Regions from separate parts of the Lelliottia sp. RD5 genome, predicted to be linked through region 1. Evidence: predicted binding sites of a transcription regulator. Region 1 holds the regulator's gene; each other region holds the start of a gene.
What was found. The regulator PurR, encoded in region 1, represses purine synthesis genes. The targets are predictions, from matches to a motif close to CANGCAAACGTTTGCNTG.
Positions count from the first base shown of each region.

Region 1 (6,125 bases):
CCGCGAAATAGGTATCGTAATTTTTGGGGCCGACGTGTTCAAACATCCCAACAGAGACAATGCGGTCAAACTGGTCGTTAAGATCACGGTAATCTTGCAATAAAATGGTGACATCGAGACCCTGGCAGCGGTCCTGAGCCATTTTTTGCTGTTCGGCAGAAATGGTCACGCCCACCACGCTGACACCGTAATTTTTGGCCATGTAATACGCCAGTCCTCCCCAGCCGCAGCCAATATCCAGCACGCGCATGCCGGGTTGTAGCTGTAATTTCTCGCAGATGAGGTGGAGTTTGGCTAACTGAGCCTCCTCAAGCGTGGAGGCGTCTTTCCAGTAAGCGCAAGAATACTGCATCAAGGGGTCGAGCATCCGCGTGAACAGGTCATTACCGAGATCGTAATGTTCCTTCCCGACAATCCACGCCCGCTTTTTACTTTGCAGATTAAACAGGCGGGCGGAGGCGATGCGTAACGTGTCTCTCAGATGGTGGGGGAGTTGGCTATCAAGGCCGGCGCGCAGCACGTTGTTGAAAAAAACATCCAGCCGCTCACATTCCCACCAGCCGTCCATAAAGCTTTCGCCCAATCCGAGCGATCCCTCCTGTAACACGCGCTTAAAAAAATCGGGATGTTTGACCTGAATATCAGAAGGGGCGGGCCCGTTGACGGTAATGCCCGCGCGACTCAATAACTCACTCACGATTCGGGACCAATTGTCGTCCCGAAGGCTGACTTCTTCTATGCACGATGAACTCATAGCTTCTCCATCACCTGATGTGATCAGAACCTTCAAACAGCGTAGCCGCTTTTTATGGTTTGTGAGAAGTCTCACGGAATTATCCGTGAGGCTAGTATCCGACGTAGAACAGAGGAAGGGGGATAACCCTTGCCGAAAAGCCTTCCATGGTAAAACGGGAGCACTCCGGCTCCCGTTAACAGATAATATTTATCGTATTTATATGAACCAAATTTAGTATAGGCTTCAAAAATCACGCATTCAACTGAAAGTTGTTAGCAGCCTAAGTACTTGTAAATCACAAAATTACGTCCACGACTATGCTTGTGACGATTCTACCGCCGTTCCATCTTGTATATTTTCAGTGGCTGAAACTTGCATGCGATAACCGAGTGCGGCGAGCGCGACCGTCACCAGCATCACGCTGGTGGTCGTCATCAATGGCGTTGCGATCAATGCCGAGACAATGAGGCTTGAGAGGAAACACAGACCCAATTGCAGCGTGTTTTGTAATGCCGCAGCACGACCCGTTGCATGAGGAAACGGACGCAACGCCTGGGCAACCACGATCGGATAAATAGCGCCGTTAGCCACGGCCATCACGCAGAACGGGATTAGGATTTCAGCCAGGCCGACGTTTGGAATAAACCCGACAGCCCAGGTGCCGATAACGCTCAGCGCGTACAGCACCAACAGCCAGGGCAGCATCTGTTGACCCTGCCATTTTTGCAGCGCTGCGCGACAGCCATAGCCGCCGACAAGGAACGCGATGGTCTGCGGTACGTAGCTCAGGCCAATCACTGCAGGAGTGTAACCCATGTCGTGCAGAATAAACGGTGAGCCAGTGAGCCAGGCAAAAAAGCTCGCGGAACAGGCCGCGTAAATCAGCACATTTCCACGATAAGCGCGGGAACGCAGCAGTGACATAAAGGTGACACGTACCGCATTGTTCTCGACAGGTTTGGCTTGAGCGGGCTTAAGCGCAAACGCGGGCAACATCAGAACCAGGGTGATGATAAACAGCGTGGCAAAGATCGCCTGCCAGTCAAAATGCACCAGAATCCAGCTCCCGAGCAGCGGCGCCAGCGCCGGTGAAAGCCCCACGAGCGGCATGATGGTCGCAAAAATACGGTTAACGCGGGATGCGGGATAGTAGTCGGTGACCAGCGCCTGCCAGGTCACTGCGGCAGCACACACGCCAAACGCCTGCACAAAGCGCAGTACCAGCAGCCAGGTTGCATCACGCACCCACAGCATGCCCAGACATCCCAGCGCAAAGATGGTTAAGCCGAGAAGAAGAATAGGTTTGCGGCCATAACGGTCAGAGAGCGGTCCCCACAGCAGCTGTGCGAAGGCAAAACCGGCCAGGAACAAGCTGAGGCTGGCGCTGATTGCGGCAGCCGGTGTCTGCAAGTCTTGCTGCATCGCGGCAAACGCCGGCAAATACATGTCGGTGGCTAAAAAGCCCAGCACGCTCAAACCGCCGAGCCAGACTAAGAATCCGTTGTTGGGTTGCATTGTCATTTCCTAATGAAGGCAGGTGTACTTTGGCGCAGAGTGTAGGGAGTGCAATCTGGCTTGTGAAACGCTAATATTTGGCGGTTGCGTTCAAAAATTTTGCAGGCAAAAAATGTGGTCTGAATATTCATTAGAAGTTGTGGATGCTGTCGCCCGAAATGGTAGCTTTAGCGGAGCCGCGCAAGAACTGCATCGCGTACCATCTGCCGTCAGCTATACGGTACGGCAGATGGAGGAGTGGCTGGCAGTACCCCTGTTCGAACGCCGTCATCGGGATGTCGTTCTGACCCCGGCTGGCGTGTGGTTTTTGAAAGAAGGCCGATCTGTTATCAAAAAAATGATGATCACGCGTGAACAGTGCCAGCAGATTGCCAATGGCTGGCGCGGTCATCTTTCGATTGCGGTGGATAACATCGTTAAACCTCAACGGACGCGGCAGATGGTAGTCGATTTCTATCGCCATTTCTCGGATGTGGAACTTCGCGTGTCCCAGGAAGTGTTTAATGGCGTATGGGATGCGTTATCCGACGGTAGGGTGGAGATGGCGATCGGCGCGACACAGGCCATTCCCGTCGGGGGCCGCTATGCCTTTCGGGATATGGGAACATTGAGCTGGCGCTGCGTGGTGGCAAGCGATCATCCTTTGGCCACGATGGAAGGCCCGCTGAGTGACGACGTGTTGCGCAACTGGCCGTCGCTGGTGATGGAGGACACGTCACGATCGCTGCCAAAGCGCATCACCTGGCTGCTTGATAACCAGCGGCGGGTCGTCGCGCCAGACTGGGAATCGTCGGCAACCTGTTTGTCGGCTGGATTGTGTGTGGGGATGGTGCCTGTGCATTTCGCGCGTCCACGGATTGATCGCGGAGAATGGGTGGCGCTCGAGCTTGAAAATCCGTTTCCGGTTGCGGCCTGTTGCCTGACATGGCAGCAAAACGATATGTCGCCTGCGCTGGCCTGGCTGCTGGACTATTTAGGTGATAGTGAAACGCTGAACAGAGAGTGGCTACGGGAGCCGGAATAACCGGCCCCGTAGAAACGATTAACGACGGTAATCGCGGAACGGTCCGTCAGCGACGGAGCGACGTTCAATCAGACGCGGATGGACTTCAATTGACTGAGACTCTTCACGCTTGCTGACGATACGATCCATCAGCATGTTGAACGCCGTTTCACCCAGGGAGTCTTTCGGCTGATGAATCGTCGTCAGCGCGGGAGTAAAGTAGCGAGCGTTGCGCACGTTATCATACCCGATCACGGAAATATCCTGCGGGACGCGTAAACCCAGCTCATCGGCTGCGCAAAGCGCACCCATCGCCATAATATCACCGCCGCAGAACACGGCTGTCGGACGATGTGAGTGCGAAACAATCTGCTGCATCGCGCGGTAGCCCGATTCTGGCTCAAAGTCGCCCTGTACAATCCAGTTTTCCGGGACGGTAATCAGCGCTTCTTCCATGGCTTTCATAAAGCCTGCCAGACGGCCAGCACCGGTGTTGCGCTCAAGCGGGCCGGGGATGACACCAATCTCGCGATGACCACGTTCGATCAGGTAACGGCCAGCCATGTAACCGCCTTCGAAGGCGTTATCGTTAACGGAATCGGTAAAGTCAGCGCGCGTGTCACCCCAATCCATTACCACCATTGGGATATGACGATACTCTTCGAGCATCGACAGCACGGATTCTGGATATTCGGAACACATGACCAACAGGCCATCGACGCGCTTTTGCGCCATCATCGACAGGTAAGCGCGCTGTTTTTCCTGACTGTTCCAGGCATTTCCCAGAATCAGGGTATAGCCTTTCTGGAAGCAGTTTTTCTCAACCGCTTCGATAATTTCGGCGAAATAGGCCGCTTCACTGCTGGTCGCCAGCAGACCAATTGACTTGGTGTGATTCACTTTCAAGCTGCGAGCAACAGCGCTCGGTGAGTAGTGCAATTCTTTGATTGCAGCCCAAACGGCGTTGCGCGTCTCTTCCGCCACGAAACGGGTTTTGTTAATTACATGTGATACGGTTGTAGTGGAAACGTTTGCGCGTTTCGCTACATCTTTAATTGTTGCCATTAGCTGTCACTCCAGACCATATCCTAAGCTCCTGATAAATTGAGAGGTAAACGTTTGCCTTCTCTCACCCTAATCTCGCAAATTGAATTGCGATACGCCGGGAAAACGACACAGGACGTCAGGAGGGGGTCAGTGGCCGGTACGCTTATAAATTTAGCGTGGAATTTTGTCTTATCTTGATGAAAAGGGGAAGCGCAAAAACGGTTATCAGCCTAAATCCAGGAAGATTTTTGAGGTAAACTGTGTAAAAATGAGCAAGCTCACTTTTCATGTGGGGATTAAAAGGAGAAAAATTGATGAATACCGATCTTAAGTTTTCGTTAACGACCACGATTATCGTGCTGGGTTTGATTGTTGCGGCAAGTTTTACAGCTATTCTGCACTGATTCAGGCGGGGGAGAGCCTTCTCCCTCGTTTTCTTCCTTTCATTGTTACTCTCCCGACAATAATCTTTTGCCAATTTGTTAACTTCTCATTTTTTGTGATTGCTGTCATGCTTTCGGCATGTTTTTCTGTGTCGCATAAAGGCACGGTATCCGGAGTTAATGAATGAAAATCAATTTTCCACTGCTGGCCCTTGCAATTGGCGCATTTGGGATCGGCACCACCGAGTTTTCCCCAATGGGGCTTTTACCGGTCATCGCTAAAGGGGTTGACGTTTCTATTCCTGCGGCGGGCATGCTGATCAGTGCTTATGCCATTGGCGTGATGATCGGCGCACCCCTGATGACGTTACTGCTTTCCCATCGCGCGCGTCGTAATGCGCTTATTTTTCTGATGGCCATCTTCACCCTGGGTAATGTGCTTTCGGCGCTCTCTCCGGACTACACCACCCTCCTGTTGTCGCGCATTCTGACCAGCCTCAATCACGGCGCATTCTTTGGCCTGGGGTCGGTAGTGGCCGCAAGCGTGGTACCCAAGCACAAACAGGCGAGCGCGGTCGCCACGATGTTTATGGGGCTAACGATTGCGAATATTGGCGGCGTGCCGGCGGCCACCTGGCTGGGTGAAGTCATCGGCTGGCGTATGTCTTTCCTTGCGACAGCGATGCTGGGTGTCGTGGCGATGATCGCGCTGTTCTTCTCATTGCCGAAAGGCGGAGCGGGCGAGCGTCCGGATGTGCGCAAAGAGCTGTCGGTTCTGCTCCGTCCGCAGGTGCTGTCTGCGCTGTTGACGACGGTACTGGGCGCTGGAGCGATGTTTACGCTCTATACCTATATTTCGCCCGTGCTGCACGACATTACGCATGCCACACCGTTCTTTGTAACGGCAATGCTGGTGTTGATTGGTGTGGGATTCACCCTCGGCAACTACCTGGGCGGCAAACTGGCGGACCGTTCAGTGAGCGGTACATTGAAAGGATTCTTGACGTTGCTCATCGTCATCATGGTCGCCATTCCTTGGCTGGCTCGTAACGAGTTCGGCGCTGCTATCGCCATGGTGGTATGGGGTGCTGCGACGTTTGCGGTGGTACCGCCGTTGCAGATGCGTGTCATGCGAGTGGCGCACGAAGCACCTGGGCTTTCATCTTCCGTGAATATCGGGGCGTTTAACCTGGGCAATGCGCTGGGTGCAGCGGCAGGGGGCGCGGTGATTTCCGCTGGGCTGGGATACAGTTTTGTTCCGGTTATGGGGGCGATTATTGCGGGGTTGGGTCTGCTGTTGGTGCTTTTGTCCGGGCGCCAACAACCGCAACCCGCTTGCGCAGCCGAGTGATAAAAACGCAGAAGGGTTAGCCCTTCTGCGAGTCGTTTTTACGCGGCGAAGTTCTTCGCAACAAATTCCCAGTTAACCAGCGCCCAGAAA
Region 1 covers NZ_JBVYHQ010000001.1:793,564-799,688, reverse strand. Annotated here, with positions in the region: gene cfa (cyclopropane fatty acyl phospholipid synthase) at 1-754, opposite strand, end outside; gene punC (purine nucleoside transporter PunC) at 1,052-2,251, opposite strand; gene punR (DNA-binding transcriptional activator PunR) at 2,364-3,275, shown strand; gene purR (HTH-type transcriptional repressor PurR) at 3,294-4,319, opposite strand; gene cydH (cytochrome bd-I oxidase subunit CydH) at 4,616-4,705, shown strand; gene AC0LWE_RS03960 (MFS transporter) at 4,869-6,035, shown strand; gene sodB (superoxide dismutase [Fe]) at 6,074-6,125, opposite strand, start outside.

Region 2 (6,125 bases), on a different contig from region 1:
ACAAATTGACTTGCCAGCAATCGATGCCGCCACTATCGAGAAACAACGCACGTCAAAAGCCTACCCAGCCAATGTTAATTTACTTTGCTTTAACACTCAAAAAGCAAGTATTAATATTGAAGGCAATAACAATGCTAATACGCCTTCTGTATTTAATAACCTGGCAACAGATAACGCCGCATCCGGCGTGGGCATTGAGATGCTCTATGAGAGCAGCACTTTAACGCCGGGTAGGTCAATAGATATTGCATTACCAAATCAAAGTAATTATGCGCTACCTATCAGCGTACGTTATGCACGATTAAATGAAAAAATTAAAGAAGGAAATATAAAGGCGCAAATTACGCTACGAATTAACTACCTCTAAAGAAATAAGGAAGCACAATCGTCTTACGATGATTGTTCTTCACCTATTTCAAATACATTACATAGAAGGATATTATTATGAATAAGTCTATTTTAGGACTGGCAATTTCTACTATTTTTATGGTTGGCGCAGCTCAGGCTACTGTGAATCCAAACGATGTTTCAGCAACGCTGAATGTTACAGGTTCCGTAACCCATAACGTAACTTGTTCCGTAAATCTCAGTACTCCTTCCGTCGTGCTCACCGCAGACTTAGATAAAATGCCAACTCAAGGGGACGGTAACGTTGACGGCGCAACCATTGTTGATCTGACCCTGAGCGGCGAAGGATGTAGCGATATGGCCAGCGATGGCAAGATTGCCTATTCCTTCACCGGCAATGCCGACTCTGCAGATGGCACCGCTCTAGCAAATACCTTATCAACAGGTGATGCTGCACAAGGTGTTGGCATTGCGCTCTACAATACCGCATCGGGTAATAATAGCTTGATTCGTATTAACCAAGACACTGTGATTGCAGCAGCAGCCCCCTCTAGCAATAAACTCGGCCTCACCCTGGTCAAACTGAAAGACCAGACTGCAAAAGCCGGTGCCGTTCAAGGTGCCGTCACCATTCAGATTGAACGTCTGTAATTGTCATTAATCCTCTCCCCGTTTAACAAAAGGATATTGAAATGAAAAAGACACTATTGGGTTTAACTTTTGCATCTCTGTTTATGGCAGGCGCTGTGCAGGCTGAAGACCATTCTGCAACCATTGATATCAGCGGTAATGTTACTGCCGATCAGATGGAATGTACCGTTTTCACGGATTCTTCAACCGTCAATCTGAGCGGCAAAATCGCCGATCTTCCTTCTCAGGGCGGTAACGCGACAAATGACGCCGCTCTTATCAACTATTCAGTGGGTTCAAATGATTCCGCACAATCCTGTTACGGGAAAGTAGCGTTACAGTTCCACGGTATTCCTGATCAAGCTGATGGCACTGTGCTTGAAAATAGCGATACCAGCGCGACTGCAGCTAAAGGTGTGGGTATCGGAATTTATGATTCCAACCTCAACCCATTATTCGTTAACGTCAAAACGTTAGAACCACAAGCAAACGGCCAAATTTATCTTCAGATGGTCAAGCTGAATGGGCAAACGCCTGTTGAAGGCAGCGTACATGGTTCGCTGACCATCGATATCGTGCGTCTGTAATCGCCTCAAAACATGCACCTAATTCGGTGCATGTTTTACCGATCAGCGCGTTTAGGAAAAGCATTAGAAAGAATGTGTTGTCATTAATGAACGACCACATTCATTTCTCTGCAGAAAGTAAGGATATTGAAAATGAATAAGACTTTATTAAGTTTGGCGTTTGCGTCGCTGTTTATGGTGGGTGCCGCGCAGGCCTCAGACCATTCTGCTGTAGTTGATATTAACGGCTCTCTTACCGGCGATCATTCAGAATGCACCGTGCAGACCGATCTTTCATCCGTCGATCTTAGCGGCGAAATTGTCGATCTTCCTCAACAGGGTGTCTTTATAAATGACATAGCAACAAAACTTAACTATACGGTAGAGTCAACAGGTGAATCCTGTTACGGCCGCGTCGCACTGCAATTTCACGGTGTAGCGGATCCCACCGGGACGGTATTGGCCAACACCGATACTGGTGAAACCGCAGCCAAAGGGGTGGGCATCGAGTTGTTTGACTCTGCACGCAACTTAAACACTCCGCTAAATATTAATAGCCAGATTATTCCGCATTTTCCAGACTCGCTTTATTTGCAATTAGTTAAGCTGGATGGACAAACGCCGGTTGTAGGAACCGTTAACGGCGCGCTGACCATCGACATTGTTCGCCTGTAAACATTCTCACTGCTAGAGAAAATAATTAATCAGCTGTTATTTCTGTTAATTAAATCCCTCTAAAATATAAAAGGATTTTTATATGAAAAAGACCTTAATGGCTTTGACATTTATGTCGTTTGCCATGGCTGGCACAGCGCAGGCAGAAGACCATTCTGCGACTGTCAACATACATGCCTCTCTGACAAACAATATCTCACAATGTCAATTTGACACGGCAGAAACGACAGTAAATTTAAAAGGTGACATCGGTGAATTTCCTAATGAAGGAGAAAATGCCAGGACGCCAACTAAAATCGCATACCATATATCCGACACTTGCGATATCAACACGTTTGCGTTGCAACTTCGTGGCCTTCAGGGGAGTAGCGGTGGAACTGTATTATACAATTCAGACGAAAGTGAACTGGGGGCAAAAGGTATTGGCGTCGGAATCTATGGCAGCGATTTATCACCAATGCAGGTTAACAGTGTCATTCCTATCCCGCAGACAATCTCAGGTCGTTATATTAATTTTGAACTGGCTAAATTTAAAGGCCAGCTTCTAAAACCCGGTTACATCAGCAGTGCCCTAACTATCGACATCGTTCACCTTTAATTATCTTTGTCACGTCGAAGAGTGTTTATTGATGTTCTATAGCCACTTCTTCATAGAGAGAGAATACAATGAAGAAATTAGTATTAGCATTAACCCTAAGCGGTATTTTTTTAACGGGTGCCACCAGCGCAATGGCTGACATATCTCATGGCCTGTCGATTATGGGTCGTCTGGAAACAGCCAAAAGCGGTTGCACGGTATTAATGAGCAAATATGTGGTGAGTCTTTCCCACGAAGACAAATCGTTGCCGGTTCAGGGCACAACCATTAACTCCGCTGTGTCTGATGATCAGGTTTACATTCAACTGGGTGGCGAACATTGTGATGCCAATGAAAATTATACCAAAATTGGCCTGAAGTTTATTGGTACGCCTGATAACGCCATGGGGAATTCCCTGGCCAATATCGACACTGGAAGCGATGCGGCCAAAGGTGTTGGCGTGCAACTGTCTGATATGGAAAATCAAATTCTCACTCCTAATGTAACGATTGGGCGTTTTTTTGTCTCTAGAAACGGCGACAAAGAGACAACCCATGTCGCCTCTTTCCCTCTGAATTTCGCCCTGGTTCAGTTAAAAGGTCAAACGTCAACACCAGGCAATATTCAGACAAACATGACGGTACAAATTGAGCGGCTGTAAGCCCGGTACATATAAGTTATTAAAGGGATGAAAAATGACTAAACGTTTATTAACAGGCTTCGCGATTTCAGCGCTCCTTGCAGCAATGCCGGCACTGGCGGTACAAACGGACAATACCAGCACCACGATTCAGATAAACGGTGTTGCCACATCCGACTATGAACTGGCTTGTGCGGTAGTTCCGAGCGAAAGCTCCGTTTCACTGCTGGAAATGCCAGATACGCTGATTAAGCAAGGCGCTGATGCAACCTCACCGGTACAGGTCCATTTGTATGTTTATGGCCCTGGCGACAAATGTGATTCACTGGTGGAGGCGGGTAAAATTGCCTTCCGTTTCTCCGGTAAAAACGACAATGCAGACGGCACTGTGCTGGCCAATAGCCTGACCGATGACACTGCGGCTAAAGGCGTTGGGGTTGGTATTTTTGATGCCAATAACAAGCTTGTGAACGTTGGCGGTGGCTCAGTGCCCGCTCAAAAAGACACCGTGATTGGCCTGCAGATGGTCCAGCTAAAGGGTCAGGAAGCGGTAGCAGGTAACATCAATAGTTTTGTGACTATCGACATCGAGCGCCTGTAACATCCAGGCCCATCTCAGGATGGGCCTTTTATTTGTGAACGTTCGCATTCCCAAACTCTCATCAATCCATATCCCCTCAGAGTTGAACAGCAATGTAGCCGAACATATCAACGCACACGCCATGGTATTTATTTCACTCGCAAACGTTTGCTTTTACCAACCGGTCAGATAAAATGCCCGCTTTTCCACCGTGGGATTGCCGCCGATGTCCGCTAACGCCATTGAGTCTCAGGATGCGCAACCGATTGCGCCTATTCAGCATAACAGTGAATTAATCTACCGCCTCGAAGACCGTCCGCCATTGGCGCAGACCCTCTTCGCCGCCTGCCAGCATCTGCTGGCGATGTTTGTCGCGGTGATCACCCCCGCTCTGCTGATTTGTCAGGCGCTGGGTTTACCGGCACAGGACACGCAACACATCATCAGCATGTCTCTTTTTGCCTCTGGCGTGGCATCAATTATCCAGATAAAAGCCTGGGGCCCGGTGGGTTCCGGCCTGCTCTCCATTCAGGGCACCAGCTTTAACTTTGTTGCACCGTTAATCATGGGTGGCACGGCCCTCAAGACCGGTGGTGCAGATGTACCCACCATGATGGCGGCGCTTTTCGGCACGCTGATGCTGGCAAGCTGTACAGAGATGGTGATCTCGCGCGTACTGCATCTGGCGCGTCGTGTTATCACGCCGCTGGTTTCTGGCGTGGTCGTCATGATTATCGGGCTGTCATTAATTCAGGTGGGCCTGACGTCCATCGGTGGCGGTTACGCAGCCATGAGCGACAATACCTTCGGCGCCCCTAAGAATTTGCTTTTAGCGGGCGTCGTGCTGGCCATCATTATTCTGCTCAACCGTCAGCGTAACCCGTATCTACGCGTGGCTTCCCTGGTGATCGCCATGGCCGCCGGGTATCTGATGGCGTGGACGCTGGGCATGTTGCCGGAAAACACCGCCCCCACCAGCAGCCCGATGATTATGGTGCCAACGCCGCTGTACTACGGTTTGGGCATCGACTGGAACCTGCTGCTTCCGCTGATGCTGGTCTTTATGATCACGTCTCTGGAAACCATCGGTGATATCACCGCAACGTCAGACGTTTCAGAACAGCCGGTTTCTGGCCCGATCTATATGAAGCGCCTGAAAGGCGGCGTACTGGCGAACGGCCTGAATTCATTCGTCTCTGCGGTGTTCAATACCTTCCCGAACTCCTGCTTCGGCCAGAACAACGGTGTGATCCAGCTAACCGGCGTGGCCAGCCGCTATGTGGGCTTTGTTGTTGCGCTGATGCTGATCGTGCTCGGCCTGTTCCCGGCGGTGAGTGGCTTTGTGCAGCACATTCCGGAACCGGTTCTGGGTGGTGCAACGCTGGTGATGTTCGGTACCATCGCGGCATCGGGCGTGCGCATCGTGTCGCGCGAGCCGCTGAACCGCCGCGCAATCATGATTATCGCGCTGTCCCTGGCCGTCGGCCTGGGCGTGTCTCAGCAGCCGCTGATTTTGCAGTTCGCACCAGACTGGGTGAAAAACCTGCTCTCCTCCGGCATCGCTGCGGGCGGTATCACAGCCATTGTATTGAACCTCGTTTTCCCGCCTGAAAAGAACTGATCGACAACACGGCAGGCAGGAATCGCCTGCCGTGAAATCTAAATACACCATTCCTGCCTTGAGGATTGCGCATAAATCGTGCATAACTCCTCTATGTGCGTTTGACGGGATGGAAGACCATGAAATTTATTGGAAAGCTGCTCATCTGGATCCTGATTGCGGTACTGATCGTAATTCTGGCTCTCTATATTCTGGTACAAACCCGCTGGGGCGCGGCTCAGGTGAGCAGTTGGGTCACGGTGAATACCGATTACGAGCTTAATTTCGACCTGATGGATCACCGCTTTTCATCGCCGTCACATATCCTTCTCGAAAACGTCACCTTTGGTCGTGATGGCAAACCCGCGACATTGGTCGCAAAAACAGTCGATATAGGCTTGAGCAGCCGTCAAATCACCGATCCGTTGCACATGGACACCATCACGTTACGCGATGGCACCCTAAATCTCTCGCCACAAACCGCGCCGCTCCCCTTCCAGGCCGACCG
Region 2 covers NZ_JBVYHQ010000007.1:113,417-119,541, forward strand. Annotated here, with positions in the region: gene AC0LWE_RS18930 (fimbrial protein) at 1-367, shown strand, start outside; gene AC0LWE_RS18935 (fimbrial protein) at 445-999, shown strand; gene AC0LWE_RS18940 (fimbrial protein) at 1,041-1,565, shown strand; gene AC0LWE_RS18945 (fimbrial protein) at 1,698-2,219, shown strand; gene AC0LWE_RS18950 (fimbrial protein) at 2,302-2,817, shown strand; gene AC0LWE_RS18955 (fimbrial protein) at 2,886-3,458, shown strand; gene AC0LWE_RS18960 (fimbrial protein) at 3,493-4,038, shown strand; gene AC0LWE_RS18965 (nucleobase:cation symporter-2 family protein) at 4,244-5,638, shown strand; gene AC0LWE_RS18970 (AsmA family protein) at 5,758-6,125, shown strand, end outside.
Region 2: AC0LWE_RS18965 (nucleobase:cation symporter-2 family protein) is a predicted target of PurR. The motif match lies at 4,175-4,192, and genes of this name have one in related genera.

Region 3 (6,125 bases), 260 kb from region 1:
GGTTCCCAGGGTTTTAAAAACTGGCGATTTTCGGCGTAATAATCCGCCAGACGCCAGGCATCACGTTCATGCACCAGACGAACGACCAGTCTGTCTGTTGTCAGGCGCACTTTTGGCACGTTACTGCGATAGCCAAACATCGATACCACTCCTTCCCGTCACATCAACCCTATTACCCGTTAGCTTTACTATACCTGCGCCTGTGCCTTCTGTGAAAACAGTGACATACCATTTTTCGTTGAATTCACAAAATTCGATGAAAAAGCTGAATCAAACCACCCTTTTGATAAAAAAATATTGTCGCAAGCAGGGGTGGGAAAACGCGCGTCAACACCGCAGAATATTAGCGTGCTCATCTTTCTCTACACCGACCCATTCAAACTGCATCACGGCGTGGCTAACGCAGCGGCAGCCTGAAGACTCTGTGTACTTTTCCCTGGAGGGAAAATGTCCCGCGTATCACAGGCCCGTAACCTCGGTAAGTATTTCCTGCTCGTCGATAACATGCTGGTTGTGCTGGGCTTTTTCGTCGTCTTCCCGCTGATCTCTATTCGTTTTGTGGATCAGATGGGCTGGGCGGCGTTAATGGTCGGCATTGCGCTGGGTCTGCGACAGTTTGTACAGCAGGGGCTTGGCGTTTTTGGTGGGGCCATTGCTGACCGCTTCGGCGCAAAACCGATGATTGTCACCGGCATGCTGCTGCGTGCGGCGGGCTTCGCCACCATGGGTATTGCACACGATCCCTGGCTGCTGTGGTTTTCCTGTTTTCTCTCCGGTCTCGGCGGCACGCTGTTTGACCCACCGCGTACCGCACTGGTCGTGAAATTAATTCGTCCGCGACAGCGCGGCCGTTTTTTCTCGCTGCTCATGATGCAGGATAGCGCGGGCGCGGTTATTGGCGCGCTGCTGGGAAGTTGGCTGCTGCAGTATGATTTCCGACTGGTCTGTGCGACGGGTGCTGCGCTGTTTATCCTTTGCGCTGCGTTTAATGCCTGGCTCCTGCCGGCCTGGAAACTCTCGACGGTCAAAGCTCCCGTGCGGGAAGGGCTGGGCCGCGTCATGGCCGATAAACGTTTCGTCACGTATGTGCTGACACTGACAGGCTATTACATGCTGGCCGTACAGGTGATGCTGATGCTGCCGATTATGGTGAACGACATTGCGGGCTCCCCTGCCGCCGTGAAGTGGATGTATGCCATCGAAGCCTGTCTGTCACTCACTCTGCTCTACCCCATCGCGCGCTGGAGCGAAAAGCGTTTTCGTCTGGAACATCGCCTTATGGCCGGCCTGCTGGTGATGACGCTCAGCATGATGCCCATCGGTTTAGTGAGCAGTCTGCAACAGCTTTTCGTGCTGATTTGTACCTTTTATATCGGCTCGATTATTGCTGAACCCGCCCGCGAAACGCTCGGTGCAGGGCTGGCTGATCCACGCGCTCGTGGCAGTTATATGGGGTTCAGCCGCCTCGGGCTGGCACTCGGCGGCGCGCTTGGATATGCCGGCGGCGGCTGGCTATTTGATTCTGGTAAGGCCTTGAATCAACCCGAATTACCTTGGGTGATGCTCGGTGTCGTGGGCTTTATTACGCTTATTGCCCTGTGGTGGCAATTTAGCCCAAAGCGAAGCGCGAGCGGTATGCTTGAGCCAGGGGCTTGATTTGAAACATGCTTTTTTCTCCGCCATACTAAAGACTGTTGATCACTAAATGGAGGAGAAACGTGAAGCTCTACATCTACGATCACTGTCCGTTCTGTCTGAAAGCCCGAATGATTTTCGGCCTGAAGAATCTCCCGGTTGAGTTAGTCACGCTGCTGAGTGACGACGAAGAGACGCCCATCCGCATGATTGGCAAGAAAATGGCGCCAATCCTGCAAAAAGACGACAGCCGCTATCTCCCCGAAAGCATGGACATCGTCCACTATGTCGACAAACTTGATGGCGCGCCTTTGCTCACCGGTAAACGCAACCCGGCTATCGAAGAGTGGCTACGAAAAGTGAACGGCTACGCCAATCGGCTGCTCATTCCACGCTTTGCCACTGGCGCTTTTGATGAATTTGCCACGCCCCAGGCGCGCGCCTATTTCGTTGCGAAAAAAGAGGCTGCCATCGGTGATTTTTCCGAACACCTTTCTCACTCGCCTGGCCTTATCAAAAATATCAGTGACGACTTGCGCGCACTGGATAAGCTGATCGTGAAGCCAAATGCCGTGAATGGCGAATTGTCGGAAGATGATATTCACCTGTTCCCACTGCTGCGTAATTTGACGCTGGTAGCAGGAATTAGCTGGCCGTCGCGCGTCACCGATTACCGCGACAATATGGCGAAGCAGACACAAATCAATCTGCTTTCCTCGCAGGCTGTATAGCGTCATCAGGGCGGGAGCCCCTCCCGCCTCTTTGATTATCAGTTTTTTCTGCTGGTCTCATGGATATCACCCTGACATACTGACGCGTCAGGACAGAAGCGCCGATATCATGTTGAGGAACCCCATGAAAAAGTTTGTCATTGCTGCTGCGTTTGTTATCAGCGGCCTGCTGGTGGGCTGTAACCAGCTTACTCAGTACTCCGTCAGCGAGCAGGAAATTAATCAGGCGCTGGAAAAACATAACAATTTCTCGAAAGACATCGGCGTGCCCGGCGTCGCCGATGCCCATATCGTTCTGAATCAACTGGTCAGCCAGATTGGACGCGAAGAGCCCAACAAGGTGACGTTGTCAGGTGATGCAAAACTGGATATGAACTCGTTGTTCGGCAGCCAAAAAGCGAATATCAAGCTGAAGCTCAAAGCCTTGCCCGTCTTCAACAAAGAAAAAGGGGCAATTTATCTGCAGGAGATGGAGATCGTCGACGCCGTCGTCACGCCGGAAAAAATGAAGCCGGTTCTCCAGACGCTGATGCCCTATCTGAACCAGTCTCTGCGCAATTATTTTAATCAGCAGCCAGCCTATGTTCTCAGCGAAGACAAGAGCAAGGGCGAAGCGTTAGCCAAGAAATATGCCAAAGGTATTGAAGTGAAACCGGGTGAAATCATCATCCCCTTCACCAATTAATCTCTGAGAGCGCCAATGGCGCTCTTTTTTTTGCACATTTGTTTTACGGAAATGTGTGCAAACGAAAACGTTTACGCCTATGATTTGTGTCCGGCAAAAACAGCCATCCTTATGACTGATTCCTGATAAGCCGGAGCATATCAATGACTGCACAACCCCAGGTTCTGAAAATCCGCCGCCCTGACGACTGGCATATCCATCTGCGCGATGGCGATATGCTCAAAACCGTTGTGCCCTATACCAGCGAACTCTATGGCCGCGCCATTGTAATGCCTAATCTGGCTCCACCCGTTACCACCGTCGATGCGGCTATTGCCTATCGCCAGCGCATTCTCGATGCAGTTCCAGCGGGCCATGATTTTACCCCGCTCATGACCTGCTACCTCACCGACTCGCTCGACCCGAATGAAGTCGAGCGCGGATTCAACGAGGGAGTGTTCACCGCAGCTAAACTGTATCCCGCCAATGCCACCACTAACTCCAGCCATGGCGTCACCCATATTGACGCGATCATGCCGGTGCTGGAACGTATGGAAAAACTGGGGATGCCGCTGCTGGTTCACGGCGAAGTGACGCACGCCGAAATTGATATTTTCGATCGCGAAGCCCGTTTCATCGACTCTGTAATGGAACCTCTTCGTCAGCGCCTTCAAGGCCTGAAGGTGGTGTTTGAGCACATCACCACCAAGGATGCCGCGGAATACGTGCGCGACGGTAATGCGTTGCTCGCCGCGACGATCACCCCGCAGCACCTGATGTTTAACCGCAACCACATGCTGGTCGGCGGTGTACGTCCGCATCTGTATTGCCTGCCGATCCTCAAACGCAACATCCATCAACAGGCTTTGCGTGAGCTGGTCGCGAGTGGTTTTACCCGTGCGTTTCTGGGGACAGATTCAGCTCCGCATGCGCGACATCGTAAAGAGGCAAGCTGTGGCTGTGCTGGCTGTTTCAACGCCCCTACCGCGCTGGCAAGCTATGCCACGGTCTTTGATGAGATGGGCGCGCTTGAGCATTTTGAAGCGTTTTGTTCGATCAATGGCCCCCGTTTCTACGGCCTGCCGCTCAATGACACTTTTATCGAACTGGAACGTAAAGAGAGCCAGGTCGAAGAATCTATTGCGCTGACGGATGACACCCTGATCCCGTTCCTGGCGGGTGAAACCGTTCACTGGACGGTTAAACGCTAAATATTTATCGCCCCCTGTTGTAAGCGCCGCTTAATGCCTGTATAAATAAACAGTACATTACACAGGGGGCATTTATGCGTATTGAAGTGACCATCGCCAAAACAACCGTCTTGCCTGCTGGCGCGCTTGATGCGTTGGCGGGTGAGCTATCCCGTCGTATCAATGATAATTTCCCCGACCAGGCCGGAGCCGTAACCGTGCGTTACGCCACAGCCAATAATCTCTCCGTCATTGGCGCAGCGAAAGACGATAAAGAACGCATTACCGAGATCCTCCAGGAAACCTGGGAAAGCGCCGACGACTGGTTCATCACAGATTAATATTGCTCCCTCATTGTTTTTCTTTGCCGGGTCGCCCCGGCTTTTTTTCATCTCATTTAAATAAGTTCAAATTAATTGCTTATCTTCTTAAAAAATCGTGAATGAGACGGCGTTTTAATGTTCAAACATTCTTAAAAAGCGCAAAAATGTGTTGCGACCTGTTTATTTCACCTGCATAACCTGTATTTATTGGTATACTGAAATTGCTTCAGAAAAACACGCATTGAACCTCACAGCCGTTGTCTTTAAACACGCATTAAGGGGTTATGATGGAAAAGAATAATGAAGTCATTCAGACCCATCCACTTGTTGGTTGGGACATCAGCACTGTAGATAGCTACGATGCGCTGATGCTGCGTTTGCACTACCAGACCCCAAATCAACCAGACCGCCACGACGCGGAAATTGGACAGACGCTGTGGCTAACCACGGACGTTGCACGTCAATTTATTTCTATTTTAGAAGCAGGAATTGCAAAAATAGAATCTGGCGATTACCAGGAAAATGAGTATCGTAGGCATTAAATACGCCCAACATTCACTCAACAGGCACCCATGTGGTGCCTCATTTATTTCACCCTTGTATAAGCCTGCCATATTAATTACTCTGCAAACCAAAGTACTGGTTTAAGAGACTCTCATGAAATACGACTTGATTATTTTAGGCAGCGGCTCCGTAGGTTCTGCAGCCGGATATTACGCCACTCAAGCGGGCCTTAACGTGTTAATGATTGATGCCCATATGCCTCCCCATAAAGAAGGCAGCCATCACGGTGATACCCGCCTCATTCGCCACGCTTACGGTGAAGGGGAACGCTATGTTCCGCTGGTGCTGCGTGCTCAAACGCTCTGGAATGAGTTGGCTGCACTCAATGAAGAGCCTATTTTTGAGCGTACCGGCGTCGTCAATCTTGGACCTGCCCATTCTGAATTTTTGGCCAACGTTGAGCAGAGCGCGCGACAGTTTAATCTGAACGTTGAACGCATCGACGCCACTGCCATCATGAAACGCTGGCCAGAAATTACGGTTCCTGAGGACTATATCGGCCTGTTTGAAGCAGAGTCAGGCGTGCTGCATTGCGAAACCGCCATCAAAACCTGGATTTCGCTTGCTGAACAAGCGGGCTGCGCGCAACTGTTTAACTGCCCGGTGACCGCTTTACATCACCATGATGATGGCGTGACCGTCGATACGTCGGAAGGCCAGTTTACGGCTTCTCGCCTTTTGGTAAGCGCGGGAACGTGGGTGACAAAGCTGATTCCCGATCTGCCCGTCCAGCCGGTACGCAAGGTCTTTTCCTGGTTCCAGGCCGATGGCCGTTTCAGTACGCAGAATAAATTCCCAGCCTTCACCGGAGAGCTCCCTAACGGCGATCAGTTCTACGGTTTCCCGTCGGAAAAGGACGCGCTCAAAATTGGCAAACATAACGGCGGGCAGATCATTCACTCTCCGGACGAGCGCAAACCGTTTGGCAACTATCCGGGCGATGGCTCTGAAGCCTTTAATTTCTTACGTCACATCCTGCCGGGGATTGGCGGACTGTTGCATGGCGCGGCCTGTACTT
Region 3 covers NZ_JBVYHQ010000001.1:1,058,439-1,064,563, forward strand. Annotated here, with positions in the region: gene rimJ (ribosomal protein S5-alanine N-acetyltransferase) at 1-140, opposite strand, end outside; gene mdtH (multidrug efflux MFS transporter MdtH) at 448-1,656, shown strand; gene grxB (glutaredoxin 2) at 1,719-2,366, shown strand; gene AC0LWE_RS05375 (lipoprotein) at 2,491-3,051, shown strand; gene pyrC (dihydroorotase) at 3,195-4,241, shown strand; gene dinI (DNA damage-inducible protein I) at 4,316-4,561, shown strand; gene bssS (biofilm formation regulator BssS) at 4,831-5,085, shown strand; gene solA (N-methyl-L-tryptophan oxidase) at 5,201-6,125, shown strand, end outside.
Region 3: pyrC (dihydroorotase) is a predicted target of PurR. The motif match lies at 3,112-3,129, and genes of this name have one in related genera.

Region 4 (6,125 bases), 390 kb from region 1:
GGTAAACCCGCGCCATACGATCGCGAGCTGGTGGCAGCAGTAAAAGCATTCCAGATGACGCAGGGCCTCGGCTCTGATGGCGTAATTGGCCCATCAACGCGCGACTGGCTAAATGTCTCTCCGGCGCAGCGAGCAGGAGTACTGGCACTCAATATTCAGCGTCTGAGACTCCTCCCAGGAACGCTCTCAACTGGCATTATGGTGAACATACCGGCCTATTCGCTGGTGTATTACCAGAATGGCAGTGAAGTCCTTGCGTCTCGCGTTATCGTTGGGCGCCCGGATCGTAAAACGCCGATGATGAGCAGCGCGCTCAACAACGTGGTCGTCAACCCGCCATGGAACGTCCCGCCGACGCTGGCACGCAAAGATATTCTGCCGAAGTTGTGGGATGACCCTGGTTATCTTGAACGTCACGGCTATACCGTGATGCGCGGCTGGAACAGCAGCCAGGCCATCGATCCTTATCAGGTTGACTGGTCAACGATAACGCCATCAAACCTGCCATTCCGCTTCCAGCAAGCGCCGGGTGAGCGCAATTCGCTAGGCCGGTATAAATTCAATATGCCGAGCTCGGACGCGATCTACCTGCATGATACGCCGAACCATAACTTATTCCAGAAGGATGCGCGTGCGCTGAGCTCCGGCTGTGTGCGCGTGAATAAAGCGTCGGAACTGGCAAATATGTTGTTGGGCGATGCGGGGTGGAACGACACGCGGATTTCAGACACGCTCAAAGAGGGGAATACGCGCTACGTTAATATTCGACACAATATTCCGGTTAATCTTTACTATCTGACCGCGTTTGTTGGCGAAGATGGGCGTACTCAATATCGTACAGATATTTACAATTATGATCTCACTGCGCGATCCGGCGCACAAATTTTGTCAAAAGCGGAACAATTAATCAGGTAAATGAAGTAGTTCGGGAAAATAGATTGTCGTAAGTTATGGTGAAGGTGGGGCTAAATCGCTACAAGCCCCGTCTTTACTGGGGTTGGTCGTCTTGACGCAGGCTGTTGAGCCAGTTAAGGTGCCCTTCGTGCGCTAAGCATATTTACGATAACATTGACCTGTAGACCTGATTACCATGGACAAATTTGACGCTAATCGCCGCAAACTGCTGGCGTTAGGTGGTGTTGCGCTCGGCGCTGCGGCCATCTTGCCTACGCCAGCATTTGCCACCCTCTCGACACCTCGTCCGCGTATTTTGACGTTGAATAACCTGCACACCGGTGAGTCAATTAAGGCGGAGTTTTTTGATGGCAGAGGCTATATTCAGGATGAATTAGCAAAACTAAACCATTTTTTCCGTGACTATCGCGCGAATAAAATAAAAGCCATCGACCCAGGATTATTTGATCAGCTTTTCCGCCTTCAGGGATTGCTTGGAACACGCAAGCCCGTGCAACTCGTTTCTGGCTATCGTTCGCTCGATACCAATAATGAATTGCGAGCCCATAGCCGTGGGGTAGCTAAAAAAAGTTATCACACGAAAGGGCAGGCGATGGATTTTCATATTGAAGGCATTTCATTAGCCAATATTCGCAAAGCCGCGTTATCTCTGCGCGCAGGTGGTGTAGGATATTACCCACGTAGCAACTTTGTGCATATTGATACCGGGCCAAATCGGCACTGGTAATAATGAAGGAGCAGTATGAACTATCGTATTATTCCGGTGACTGCGTTCTCCCAGAACTGTTCGCTTATCTGGTGTGAACAAACCAAACTGGCCGCTCTTGTCGATCCCGGCGGAGATGCTGAGAAGATCAAGCAAGAAGTCGCAGCGTCCGGCGTGACGTTGATGCAGATTTTGCTAACCCATGGTCACCTTGATCATGTGGGGGCGGCGGCTGAACTGGCGCAACATTACGGTGTGCCGGTGATTGGACCGGAAAAAGAAGATGAGTTCTGGCTGCAAGGGTTGCCCGCCCAAAGCCGCATGTTTGGCCTCGATGAGTGTCTACCGTTGACACCCGATCGTTGGCTAGAAGAGGGCGAAAGCGTGAACGTCGGGAATGTGACGTTACAGATATTGCATTGCCCGGGCCACACGCCGGGGCATATCGTTTTCTTTGATGACCAATCGCGTTTGCTGATTTCAGGCGACGTGATTTTCAAAGGTGGCGTAGGACGCAGCGATTTTCCACGCGGCGATCACGGACAGTTAATTCAGTCAATTAAACAGAAGCTGTTGCCGTTGGGCGACGACGTGACGTTTATTGCGGGGCATGGACCGATGTCGACGCTGGGATATGAGCGTTTGCACAATCCGTTCCTGCAGGATGAAATGCCTGTCTGGTAAAGCAAATAATAAAGCCCGCAGAAGCGGGCTTTATTTTTATCTATTGTCGCTTACAGTACTGCGACAATGGCTTCGCAAAGTGGCGCCATATTATCGGGCGTCATACCCGCAACGTTGACGCGACCAGAAGCGACAGCGTAGACACCGAACTCCTCGCGCAGACGCAGAACCTGCTCTTTGGTCAAGCCGCTAAACGAGAACATCCCGTTCTGCCTCGTAATGAAGCTGAAATCGCGATCCGCGCCTTTCTCCGCCAGCGTGTTCACGAACAGCAGACGCATACGCTGGATACGCTGGCGCATATCGTTTAGCTCTTGTTCCCAGATGGCGCGCAGCGCGTCATTGCTGAGAATTGTCGCAACCACGGAAGCACCGTGCGCCGGTGGGTTCGAGTAGTTGGCACGAATAACGGATTTCATCTGGCTAAAGGCACGGTCAACGGTCTGCTCATCAGACGCAACCAGCGTACAGGCGCCTACGCGCTCATTGTAAAGGCCAAAGTTCTTGGAATAGGAACTTGCGACAATCAGCTCCTGATGCAGCGCAGCAAAAGCGCGCAGGCCTTCAGCATCTTCTTCCAGGCCGCGAGCAAAGCCCTGATAGGCGAAATCGAACAGCGGCAGCCAGCCTTTTTCAGCAGACAGTTTTGCCAGCGTTTCCCACTGCTCAAGCGTAGGATCAATACCGGTTGGGTTGTGGCAGCAGCCATGGAACAGAACCACGTCGCCTGCTTGCGCTTCATTCAGGCTTGCCAGCAGACCGTCAAAATCCAGGGTGTGATTCACCGCGTCATAATAGGCGTATTCACACACTTCCAGACCCGCGGAATTAAACACGCTTTTATGGTTCGGCCAGCTAGGATTACTTACCCAGACGCGCTTGACAGAGGTGTTTTTTGCAAGGAAATCCGCCGCGACGCGCAGTGCGCCAGTACCGCCAGGTGTTTGCGCTGTGCGAGCACGTTTATCGCTGATAATCGCGTTGCCTTTGCCAAACAGCAGTTCCTGAGTGCAATGACCAAATTCCGGAATACCATCAATGCCGAGGTAATTTTTGGTATTTTCATTTTCCAGCAGATACTGCTCGGCCTTTTTAACACTGGTCAGAACCGGTGTCTTGCCGGTCTCATCTTTATAGACACCAATCCCCAGATTAATTTTGGTCGGACGGTCATCAGCACGAAACAGATCGGCCAGGCCCAGAATAGGGTCGGCAGGGGCAGCGGTAATGTTCTCAAACATGACGAGGTTCCATTGTGATTACAGAAGTGAAATCCGCTATCAGGTTAACGGTTGATCTACAAAATGCCAACCGTTTGCGACAAAAAGCGTGCGCCTTTTCAAAAGTCGCCATTATTTACTTTCAGGCATAAAAAAACAGGACCGAAGTCCTGTTTTCTAGGCATTTAGCAGAGAGGGCTGCTTGCTTATTAGAACTGGTATACAAGACCTAACACATAGGTATCGTCAGTAGCCAGTTTAACATCACGGGTGTAGTTGTTTTCATCAAGCAGGTTGAAACGATAAGCACCATAGACGTTCATGTTCTTGTTGAAGTAGTACCAAGTACCCACTTCTACATATTTCACCAGGTCAGCATCGCCGCCGTTGAAGGTAGTACGCGCTGCAAGGTCTTTACCTTTAGATTGTACGTAGCCTACGGATGGGCGCAGACCGAAGTCGAATTGGTATTGAACTACAGCTTCAATGTTCTGAGTTTTATTAGCGAACTGATCATCGTTTTCACGAGTCATGTTGCTTGATTCGCCATACATAACCGCTGCATAAACATTGTTAGCATCATATTTTGCAGAGGTCGCCCAACCTTCAGCACGTTTACCTTTACCATCAATTTCCTGGCCATCGGTACGATCTGAGTTGGTGTAAGCAGCTGTAACGTTGAAGCCGTCCAGGAAATCATAACCTAAAGAGTAGCTAGCACCGTCGCCGTTTTGACGCTCAACGCCATGATCGCCTACGTTTTTACCCTGATACTGCAGACCCAGCGCCAGGCCTTCAACCAGACCGAAGAGGTTGGTGTTACGATAAGTCGCAACGCCAGTAGTACGGCAAGTCATGAAGTTATCAGTTTGGCAAAGAGTATCGCCGCCGTATTCAACAAGCATATCGGTAGATGCCAGTGCATCATAGAACACGCCGTAGTTACGACCATAGCTGAATGAACCGTAATCACCTGCTTTCAGACCTGCGAACGCAAGACGAGTTCTTGTGTCCTGAGAACCTTCAGCACCGCTAGCATTGAGGTTGTATTCCCACTGGCCGAAACCGGTGAGTTGGTCGTTAACCTGAGTTTCACCTTTGAAGCCCAGTCGTGCGTAGGAATCATCAGCGCTATTACCGTCTCCGCCAGATTTATCCCAAATGTGTTTACCAACAACTTTGCCGTACAAATCCAGTTTGTTACCGTCTTTGTTATAGATTTCTGCAGCGTTTGCTGCACCGGCTACCAGCAGGGCAGGGATAACCACTGCCAGGATATTGCGCTTCATCATTATTTATTACCCTCATTGGTTTTTTTATGACACTCGCCACTGCACTCAATAAATTCTGTCAATAAATATTTCCGGAACTATTGATGAGAGTTTGGTGTCTTTATGTATCTGACAGGCATCTTTCCATTCAAAGAACCGTTTCGCTAGCCTGAAAGTGCTACAAAGATAAAGATTGGGTAACAAAAAGCAATTATGTGTAACTAGATGTGAATTTACTGGAACTTTGTGAACCACCTCAAATTTCAGAACTGATTGCTGAATAAAAAGACTGGCGCATTGCTATATATATGAATTGCTTATGTTTAATTTTAATAAAGGCGTTTCATATCAACAGAACCTAAACAACCCTGTTTTTCTTATTGTCAACATTGGCCGTCTGGATGTCTTTTTGTATGGTCGAAATTTGTGCTAATGCAATCAGTCGTGAGTAGGCGCAATAAGAATGCGGTTTATTTTTTGTACATGGATGTTTCGTGGAAATAAAACGTAACAGCTAGAGGGATTGGCGGGGTTGCATTGAATAAACGCTGACTTTCAACTGACAATAATTGACACTGCAGAATAAAATAACGGCCAGCAAATGCTGGCCGTTATCAATTTAATGCTTAGAAACTGGCGTTACGCGGCGTTCTTGGGAATGCGATAACGTCACGTACGTTCTGAACACCAGTGACATAGGCAATCAGACGTTCGAAGCCCAGGCCAAAGCCTGAGTGTGGCACGGTGCCGTAACGGCGAAGGTCGCGATACCAGCTGTAATCTGCCGGATTTAGACCCATCTCTTCCATACGTGCGTCCAGCACGTCCAGACGCTCTTCACGCTGGGAGCCACCGATGATTTCACCGATGCCAGGCGCAAGCACGTCCATTGCGGCGACGGTTTTGCCGTCTTCATTAAGGCGCATGTAGAAAGCCTTAATGTCTTTCGGATAGTTTTTAACCACGACCGGAGCTTTAAAGTGTTTCTCAGCCAGGTAACGCTCGTGCTCGGAAGACAAATCCACGCCCCAATAAACCGGGTTCTCGAATTTCTCACCACATTTTTCCAGGATAGCCACCGCATCTGTGTAATCAACCTGAGCGAAATCGGCAGAGACGAAACGCTCCAGACGTGCAACCGCATCGCTGTCTACACGCTCGGCGAAGAATTTCATGTCATCAGCACGTTCTTCAAGTACCGCTTTGAAGACGTACTTCAGCATCGCTTCTGCCAGACCTGCCACATCGTTCAGGTTCGCGAAAGCCACTTCTGGCTCAAGCATCCAAAACTCTGCCAGGTGACGGCTGGTGTTGGAGTTTTCCGCGCGG
Region 4 covers NZ_JBVYHQ010000001.1:1,185,354-1,191,478, reverse strand. Annotated here, with positions in the region: gene ldtD (L,D-transpeptidase) at 1-915, shown strand, start outside; gene mepK (peptidoglycan L,D-endopeptidase MepK) at 1,091-1,642, shown strand; gene AC0LWE_RS06015 (MBL fold metallo-hydrolase) at 1,658-2,305, shown strand; gene AC0LWE_RS06010 (amino acid aminotransferase) at 2,356-3,546, opposite strand; gene AC0LWE_RS06005 (porin) at 3,735-4,817, opposite strand; gene asnS (asparagine--tRNA ligase) at 5,423-6,125, opposite strand, start outside.
Region 4: AC0LWE_RS06010 (amino acid aminotransferase) is a predicted target of PurR. The motif match lies at 3,610-3,627, and genes of this name have one in related genera.